4 regions of the Aristaeella lactis genome follow, and region 4 is predicted to be linked to each of the others. Evidence: predicted binding sites of a transcription regulator. Region 4 holds the regulator's gene; each other region holds the start of a gene.
What was found. The regulator HrcA, encoded in region 4, represses chaperone genes, less so after heat shock. The targets are predictions, from matches to a motif close to TGTTAGCACTCNNNNNNNNNGAGTGCTAACA.
Positions count from the first base shown of each region.

Region 1: the regulator HrcA is predicted to act here: its motif matches at 1,032-1,062, upstream of JYE50_RS10415 (Hsp20/alpha crystallin family protein).
Region 2: the regulator HrcA is predicted to act here: its motif matches at 1,007-1,037, upstream of JYE50_RS05045 (co-chaperone GroES).
Region 3: the regulator HrcA is predicted to act here: its motif matches at 1,181-1,211, upstream of htpG (molecular chaperone HtpG).

Region 1 is NZ_CP069421.1:2,226,995-2,229,200, forward strand. Features, by position in the region: gene JYE50_RS10410 (putative ABC transporter permease) at 1-351, shown strand, start outside; gene JYE50_RS10415 (Hsp20/alpha crystallin family protein) at 476-913, opposite strand; gene JYE50_RS10420 (ABC1 kinase family protein) at 1,129-2,206, opposite strand, start outside.
Region 2 is NZ_CP069421.1:1,055,159-1,057,364, reverse strand. Features, by position in the region: gene mutY (A/G-specific adenine glycosylase) at 1-819, opposite strand, end outside; gene JYE50_RS05045 (co-chaperone GroES) at 1,070-1,354, shown strand; gene groL (chaperonin GroEL) at 1,528-2,206, shown strand, end outside.
Region 3 is NZ_CP069421.1:2,441,266-2,443,471, forward strand. Features, by position in the region: gene htpG (molecular chaperone HtpG) at 1-1,069, opposite strand, end outside; gene JYE50_RS11375 (hypothetical protein) at 1,304-2,206, shown strand, end outside.
Region 4 is NZ_CP069421.1:698,170-700,375, reverse strand. Features, by position in the region: gene grpE (nucleotide exchange factor GrpE) at 1-555, opposite strand, end outside; gene hrcA (heat-inducible transcriptional repressor HrcA) at 567-1,619, opposite strand; gene JYE50_RS03295 (outer membrane protein assembly factor BamE) at 1,773-2,206, opposite strand, start outside.

The sequences.
Region 1 (2,206 bases), 1.5 Mb from region 4:
ACAGATAAATCTGTTTTTTATCGCCGCTTTGCTGAAGCCTATCCAGACGTGATTTATAGGACTGACCGCATAAAGGCGCGGTTGGCTGAAATAAAAGCAGAGACAGAAATGCTTAAGAAGGAGGCAGAACAAAGAGCACAGGACCTGACAAAAAAGGTTGGGCAAATCGCTGAGCCAACAGCTTTGGTTAAAGCCAGTCTGATTGAGCGACAGGGAAATTTGATTGCATTGCTATACGATGAAAAAACGGCGAACGAGGAAGTAAAAGCTCTGAAAGCGACAATAGATGCGGATCTGGAAAGGCTGGAGAACAGACCCATTACTAAGATCGAGAATATTATAAGGAAATAGAAGCATCAATCAGTAACAATATTTGCATTATATAATTAATACGCTTTCTTTTATAGAAAAAGGGCTCACCATGTTTCCATGATGAGCCATGCGGTTGGTTTAGCTTGCTTGGGATGAGAGCCCATTATCCTTCAATCGCGATCAGCTTCTTTTCAGGAAGCTTTTTCTCGTTTTTCTTCGGGATGTTCAAGCTCAGCACACCATGCTCCAGCTTTGCGGTGATATCTTCCTCCGTAAGCGCATCGCCCACATAGAAGCTCCGCTGCAGCGTTCCGTCGTAACGCTCCTGACGTATGGTCTTGCCCTTCTTCGTCTTATCCTTCTCGACCTCTTTCGTGGCCGTGATGGTCAGATAACCATTCTCAAGACTCAACTGAATCTGATCCTTCTGGAAGCCGGGCAGGTCAATGTCCACTTCGTAATGGTCATCATGCTCATGCACATCGGTCTTCATCTCACGGGCAAAGTGCCTGCCGTAGAGCTGACGATCCATGTTCCGGAAAGACGGGAAATCAAACCAATCATCGAACAAATTCTCAGCAAAAATACTCGGCATCAACATAACTCTTACCTCCTTGGGTGTTGGGCCGCCATGGCAGCCACGCCATGTTGATTTTGAGCATTGGGACGGTGGTTTATTGGATCGCTGTTCCTTTGTTCAGCACATATTATAGTCATATTGTTAGCACTGTCAAGAGGTGAGTGCTAATTTTTTTAATTTTTTTCTCTTTTCTATGTGGCAACCTTAGAGTGCCATCGTGCTACGACAAATGTCAGCTATTTCAGCTTTTTGATCGAGAATATCGCCAACGCGATGGAAAAGACGATCCCGGCTACAGCCAGCAGGGGCACTCCGTTGGGTAGAATCGGCTTGAAATCGGTGGTGCAAAGAATGCAGGATCCGATGAACAGTACCAAAGCCACCAGCGTCAGTACGGTGTACCGCAGGAAGTGGAAGATCCGGTTTAGGGGTTCCTCATAGCCGGACAACTCGAAGCGCACCTTCGTCTTTCCCTTCACCATACCCTCCAGAACTTCAGAAGCGAGGAGAGGGATTCTTGCTGCCTTTTTACCCGCCTTGACCAGTTCCTGCCCTTTCTCAAAAAGCTCACGCGGAATGTTCATATTCTGCCGCGCACGCTCCTTCAGCTTATCATAAAGCATATCGAATATGTTCAGGTCAGGGCAAAGCTGCTCAATGACGCCTTCCAGGGTGGTGAGGGAGCGGGCGAGCATGGTGAACCTGCCAGGCATAGAAACGTGGTTTTTGGCAGCCAAGCTCATCACTTCGTCGAACACCTCGATCGCATTGATGTCGCTGACGCTCTTCACATTCATATACTTCTGGATGAACATTTCTGCATCCCGGGTAAGCATAGTGCGGTCGGTTTTCTCCGAAGCAGCGCCCATACCCATGACCGCGTTGACCAAAGAGTCAGCATCCTGGATCAACAGCGCCTTGACCGCGTCTTGGATTAAATCGATATCCTTGTCCGTGACGTGCCCGATCATCCCGAAGTCGATCCAATAGGGCTTGCCATGGCTGACCAGGATGTTGCCCTGATGCGGATCGGCGTGGAATGTGCCTACGTCCAGCACCTGATGCAGGTAACTGTCCACAATCACGCGCCCGATCTCATCCAGATCGCAACCATCCGCAGTCAATTTTTCCGTGTTGGCGACAGAGCAGCCATCGATATAGGTCATGGTAAAGATGCGTTCGGTGGTCAGCTCATCGATGACGGTTGGGCAGGAGATCAGTTCTTCGTCATCAATGCACTTCTTCCTAAAAAGACGTGTGTTTTCTGCCTCCACGCGGAAATCAAGTTCAGCTTTGGTAACACGTTCAACCTCT
Region 2 (2,206 bases), 360 kb from region 4:
GACCACAGGCAGCAATTCATCAGCATGAGATTCGCCTTCAAACATGGGGAAGCACCAGAGACCCTGGAGGAGGCGTTCCGTGCGCCGGCGCATGAGGACGCGATCGCCGGAGCGAATCAGCAGAACCGCGTACGGGATGACTTTCTGGGGTTTGGCCTTAGGCAGGACGGGCAGATCCGACGCGTCCCCGGCCTTACAGGCGTCACAGAAGGCGGAAAGGGGACAGACAGCACAGTCCGGCGTACCGGGTACGCAGACAGTGGCACCCAGGTCCATGACGGCCTGATTGTGATCCCCGGGGCGCTCCTCCGGCACAAGGGCTGCGGCCAGCTCCTCAATATGTTTCCGGGTATCCGGCTGGAGGGCATCCGTGCGGATACCGTAAATACGGGAGAGAACGCGGATGACGTTGCCGTCCACGGCGGGAACGGGGACATCATAGGCGATGGAGGCGATGGCACCGGCGGTATAGGGTCCGATGCCGCGAATCTTCTTCAGCTTTTCCGGATCCCGGGGCAGGACACCGCCGTACTGTTCCATGACATCCATGGCTCCGTTATGGAGATTCCGGGCACGGGAATAATAACCCAGACCTTCCCAGGCTTTCAGGACATCCGCTTCCGGGGCTTCCGCCAGGGCAGGAAGGGTCGGGAAGCGGGAAAGAAAACGATCATAATAGGAAAGAACCGTTTCCACACGAGTCTGCTGCAGCATGGCTTCACTGACCCAGGTACGGTAGGCGTCATGAAAGCCGCGCCAGGGAAGATCCCGGGCACAGCGGTCATACCAGTCAAGCAGGGCAGCGGTCAGCGGATGCATATATCAAAAGCTCCTTCCGAACAGGTCAGAAGGATTGTAACACAAGGCTTTCAGCAGGAGAAACGAAGAAATACGGCGAAAACGGGAGATCGCAAAAGAAAATCAACGTAAAAACAAGAAAAATACATGATAACGGGCGGACAAACACTTGCGGAAAAAGGGTAAAAGCATTATATTACTCTCTGGTTGTTAGCACTCCATCAGTTTGAGTGCTAAAAACAAGCAAACGAACGACAGGAGGAATTAATCCATGACTGTGAAGCCGTTGGGTGACCGTGTTGTCATCAAGAATTGCGAAGCAGAAGAAACCACCAAATCCGGCCTGATCCTGACCAGCGCCGCTAAGGAAAAGCCCCAGATGGCTATTGTTATCGCTGTAGGTCCCGGGGGAAACGTGGACGGTAAAGAGATCACCATGCACGTGAAAGCGGGCGAGAAAGTTATCTATTCCAAGTATGCCGGCACCGAAGTGAAGGTGGACGGAGAAGAACTGATCATCGTAAGACAGAGCGATATTCTGGCTGTTGTTGAATAATTTGCCTGCAAATTATTCAACAAGGTGAAATATTGAACCGCTGTGCGGTTCAATGTGAAATATTCGGCTAAAGCCGAATGTGATGAATACTTTTTACTCCATGTGTATGAAGGCTATATTGACTGATCTGCCTGACAGAACATGAGAGAAAGATAATAAAGGAGTAATGAGCTATGGCTAAGAAGATTCAGTATGGCGAAGAAGCGCGCCGGAGCCTGGAAAAGGGCGTTAACGCGCTGGCCGATACCGTGAAGATCACCCTTGGACCGAAGGGCCGCAATGTGGTCCTGGACAAGAAATACGGTGCTCCCCTGGTCACCAACGACGGTGTGACCATCGCCAAGGAGATCGAGCTGGAAGACCCCTTTGAAAACATGGGCGCCCAGCTGGTGAAGGAAGTTTCCACCAAGACCAATGACGTTGCCGGCGACGGCACCACCACCGCCACCCTGCTGGCCCAGGCCATCATCCGTGAAGGCCTGCGCAACCTGGCTGCCGGCGCGAATCCCATGATCCTGCGCAAGGGCATCCAGAGCGCTACCGACGCCGCTGTTGAAGGCCTGAAGGAACAGAGCCAGCCCATCAACGGCAAGCAGGCTATTGCCCAGGTTGCCGCCAACTCCGCTGCTGACGAGAACATCGGCAAGCTGATCTCCGACGCTATGGAGACCGTTGGCGCTGACGGCGTTATCACCGTTGAAGAAAGCAAGACCATGACCACCGGCATGACCACCGTGGAAGGCATGCAGTTCGACCGCGGCTACTCTTCCGCCTACATGGTCACCGATACCGAAAAGATGGAGGCTGTTCTGGACGATCCGCTGATCCTGATCACCGACAAGAAGATCAGTG
Region 3 (2,206 bases), 1.7 Mb from region 4:
AGCCGTCATTCTGCAGGAAGGAACGGCTGACATTCAGGGGCAGGTCGGGACAGTCAATGACGCCCTTGAGCAGCATCAGGAATTCCGGAATGACCTCCTTGATGTTGTCCGCTACAAACACCTGGCCGGCGAACAGCTTGATCTGGCCTTCGTGGGTACCGAAGTCATTCTTAAGTTTCGGGAAATACAGGATGCCCTTGAGGTTGAAGGGATAGTCCACATTCAGGTGGATCCAGAACAGGGGATCGTCAAAGTCCATGAAGACCTTGTGATAGAATTCCTTATATTCCTCATCCTTGCACTCCGAGGGCTTCTTCAGCCACAGGGGCGCGGTATCGTTGATCTGCTGGGGCTTCGGAACTTCAAGCACCTTTTCGGTTTTCTGCGTACCGTCCTCATTCTTTTCATCCCCGACAGGCACGTCCTTTTCCACGGGCTTCGCGTTGGCGTCCTCCAGCATTACCGGATAAGTCATATAGCCGCAGTAGCGGTTCAGGACTTCCCGCACTTTCCACACGTCCAGGAATTCCTTTTCCTCTTCCGTAATATGCAGGATGATATCCGTACCGTGTGCTTTGCGCTTGCCTCCGGAGAGCTCGAAGCTCATACCGTCTTCAGACACCCAGTGGACCGGATCCGCCTCTCCCTCGCTGCTGAGAGTCTGGATCTCCACCTTGTCGCTGACCATGAAGACGGAATAGAAGCCCAGGCCGAAGTGGCCGATGATATCGCCTTTCTCCTCCGGTTTTTCATTTTCAAACTGCTTCATGAATTCCGCGGCGCCGGAGAAAGCCACCTGGTTGATGTACTTGCGTACCTCATCCGCGGTCATGCCGATACCGGTATCGGAGATGGTGATCTGCTTCTTTTCCTTGTCCACGGTAACGGTAACGCTCATGGCCTCCTCACTGTCCGGATGAAGCATCCGGAACTTTGTGATAGCGTCGCAGGCGTTGGAAACCGCTTCCCGCAGGAAAATATCCTTATCTGAATACAGCCAGCGCTTGATGACCGGCATTATGTTCTGCGCATCAATGGATACGGAACCTTTTTCTTTTTTCATTGCCATTGTAACCAGCCTCCTCATAGTAGAGATAAATGCTGCCCGGCAGTCCTTGCCGGGCTTCAAATCCTTTTGACACAAGTATTGTAGCACCCCGGTATATGAATTGCAAGAAAAAATTAGCACTCTCGCATCGAGAGTGCTAATCCGGTGAATTTTTATTCCTCGGAAGGATTTTCTGTCAGGATTTCGTTCTATATTCAGAGCCCATTTCCGGGTAATCATAAAGGAGAAACGAACGTGAAAAGGAAACTGTATGCCGAACTGATCATATTAATCCTCCTGGCTTTATGCGCCGTGTCTGCCTGCGGGGCCGCGGAAAGCGACACGCCGGAAGAGCCCGATTATCTGCAGATTGCCGTAGACGTTGTACGGGAACAGTATCCCGGAATCGATCCGATGGATGAGACAGAATACTGCCTGTTTGACATCGCAGGTCTTTCAGACCGATCCATTGAGTTCACCACAAAATCCATACAGCACGGAGGCATCTCCGTCGATGTATCCACGGACGGCAAGGTCCTGAAGATGAACGTGGATTTGGAAGGTCCCAGCTGTGATAACCTGTTCGACCGGTACTGGAAGATCCATGGTTTTTTCGGGTACTGGAGCCAGGATCTCTGGGTGCAGCTGGACCGGGATAAGGAAGGTCTGGAAGCCGGTACCATCGACGGAAAAGTGCTGCAGGCAACCCATTTCCCGGAAGAAACTTCAGTGAAGATCGGGCATGAGGAAGCACAGCAACTGGCAGTCAAAGCGACCGGAAAACCGGAAACCGAGGTGAACACCTGCGTACTGGTGGATGCCAGTCCCCATCCGGTATGGATCATGCGGCTTCTGATCACCTGTGACCTTCTGATCGGTATTGACGCTGAAACCGGCGAAACCGTCTTCACGGAAGAGTATTATGTGGACGAAACACCCGTATACGCTATGTATTCCATGCCGGAAACCCGGTATGAGTTCGAAAGAAAGTTTTCGGGGGCCGCACCGTCACCGACGCCGCAGCCTGACGGAAAACCATGGTTCTGGGGAATGGATTATGTTCCGCGAGATATCTGGGAACAAGCGGAAGCATTCATGACCGCCAACAGGATCGACCCGGATGACAGCAACAAACTGGCGGAAGAATGGGACAGGGCC
Region 4 (2,206 bases):
GTGCCGAAGCACTTTGTCACCGATCATATAACCCTTCTGAAGCACCTGGCATACTGTACCGGGTTCTCCTTCTTCCGCGGTCCCCTGCAGGATCGCGTTTTCCAGGTTCGGATCGAACTTTTCACCGAGCCGGTCAATGGGTTTCACTTCCAGTTTCCCGTAAGCATCCGTCATCTGCTTCAGCACCATCTCCACACCGTTTTTCAGTGCGTCATCATGGCTTCCCGCAGCTGCTTCAACAGCCCGTTCCAGGTTGTCCAGCACCGGAAGCATCAGCGCCGCCGTATCCTTACGTCCGTCCGCGTAGGCATCTGCCCTCACGCTTTCGTTCCGTCTTCGGAAGTTTTCAAAATCCGCCTGCACACGCTGGGCCAGCGCCAGGTACTCAGCCGCCTTGGCGTTTGCTTCATCAAGCGCTTTCTGAACCGGATCTTCCTTCTCTGTTTTCTCCGCCGGAGTATCCTCACCGGCTGCTTCGATGTTCTGTTCCTCTTCCGGGTTTCCGTTCTTCAGCTCATCCGGAGTTTCGAATGCTTCGTTTTTCTTCTTGCTCATGTTTCTGCCTTTCATCCTTTATGATCCTTCGGATGATCTTCATCCTCTCCGGTGAACATATCCGTCAGCTGATGCCCCATCATATTCAGGATTGAAATAACCCTGGAATAGCGCATCCGCGTCGGCCCGATCACGCCGATGGTGCCCTGCTGTCCGCCCCTCGTGGAGTAGGTCGCTGTTACGATGGAACAGTCTGCCATTTCCGGGACACCTGTTTCAGGTCCGATCCTGACCGTAAAGGCAAGTTCACCGTTTCCGCGCACGATCTCCGCCAGCTTATCCCGCGTTTCCATCAGGCTCAGGAAGCTCCTGGCCTTATCCACGTCGCTGTATTCCGGATAATTCAGCATATTGCTTGTGCCTCCGATGGCGACATGAGTGATGATGGGGGTCTGCTGACCTTCGGTGAAATACCCGTACAGGCCGCGGAGCACTTCATCATTGCCTTCCATCCGGCGGATCAGTTCCGGCAGTGTCCTGCATGCTTCACTGAGTGTGCATCCCCGCAGTTCGTTGGTAAGTGTCCTTGAGATCGCGTACAGCGTATCCCCGTCCACATCAGGACTGATGCGGATGACGCTGTCACGGATCACTCCCTGATCGGTTACGATCACAACCAGGGCGCTGCCCATGGAGATCTGCACAAGCTGGATGGTCTGAAGACGCGGTTCCATTCCCTTCGGGGAAAGCACCACCGCGGTGTACTGGGTCAGGCTGGAAAGGACCCGTGCCGCATGGTCGATCACGTCTTCCATCTGGTGAACCCTTCCGCTGAAATGACCCAGCACGCTTTCCGCGCTGTCATCCGGAATGATACCGGCCTGAAGCAGGGAATCCACATAAAGCCGGTAGGCTTTGGCGGATGGAATGCGGCCCGCGGATACATGGGGCTGGTCCAGGAAACCGAGTTCCTCCAGGTCGCTCATCTCGTTCCTGATCGTGGCGGAAGACAGGCCTGTTTCGTATTTCTTGCTGATCGTACGGGACCCGACCGGAACGCCGGTCAGGATATAATCGTCAATGATAGCGCGTAAAATCCGTCTTTTACGCTCGTCCATCTGCATCTGACCGTCTCCTTTCCGGGTCATTGTTAGCACTCAACTCATGCGAGTGCTAACCACAGGCATAATGTAACACCAAGCCTGTTCTTTGTCAATAGTTTCCATGCCTTTTTTCAGTGAATTCTTTGTGTGGAAATGTGAACGGACTGTGAAAGATCACAGTCCGTTTGTCTGGTATACCCGGCTTCCCAGCCCGGGAGATACATACATGATTGCAAACGCGTCAGAGGAATAGTAGTAAAGGTAAACCGTTGTTCCGTCGGATGTCGTCCATACGCCTGGTTCCCGGATCATTTCCGTCTTGTACAGATTCGGATTGATCCCGTCCATCAGTGCCTTGATCTTCATGGGCTCTGCAGGCGCTTTTTCACCGTACAGTGAACTGAGCGCCGCTGAAAGATAGGCATAATCATTCGCCAGTGTCTGGCTTTTGAACTCGTAGGTGATCATCAGCAGCCTGTCCTCCCGGAACATAAACACAAGGTCTGCTGTGAACCGACTGACAGTCACTTTACCGTTTGTCTTCATAATGGAAAGGGTGTTGTCGTCCGAATTCCTTTCCGTCATAGGGGTTGGTTCCAGGGCCTGTA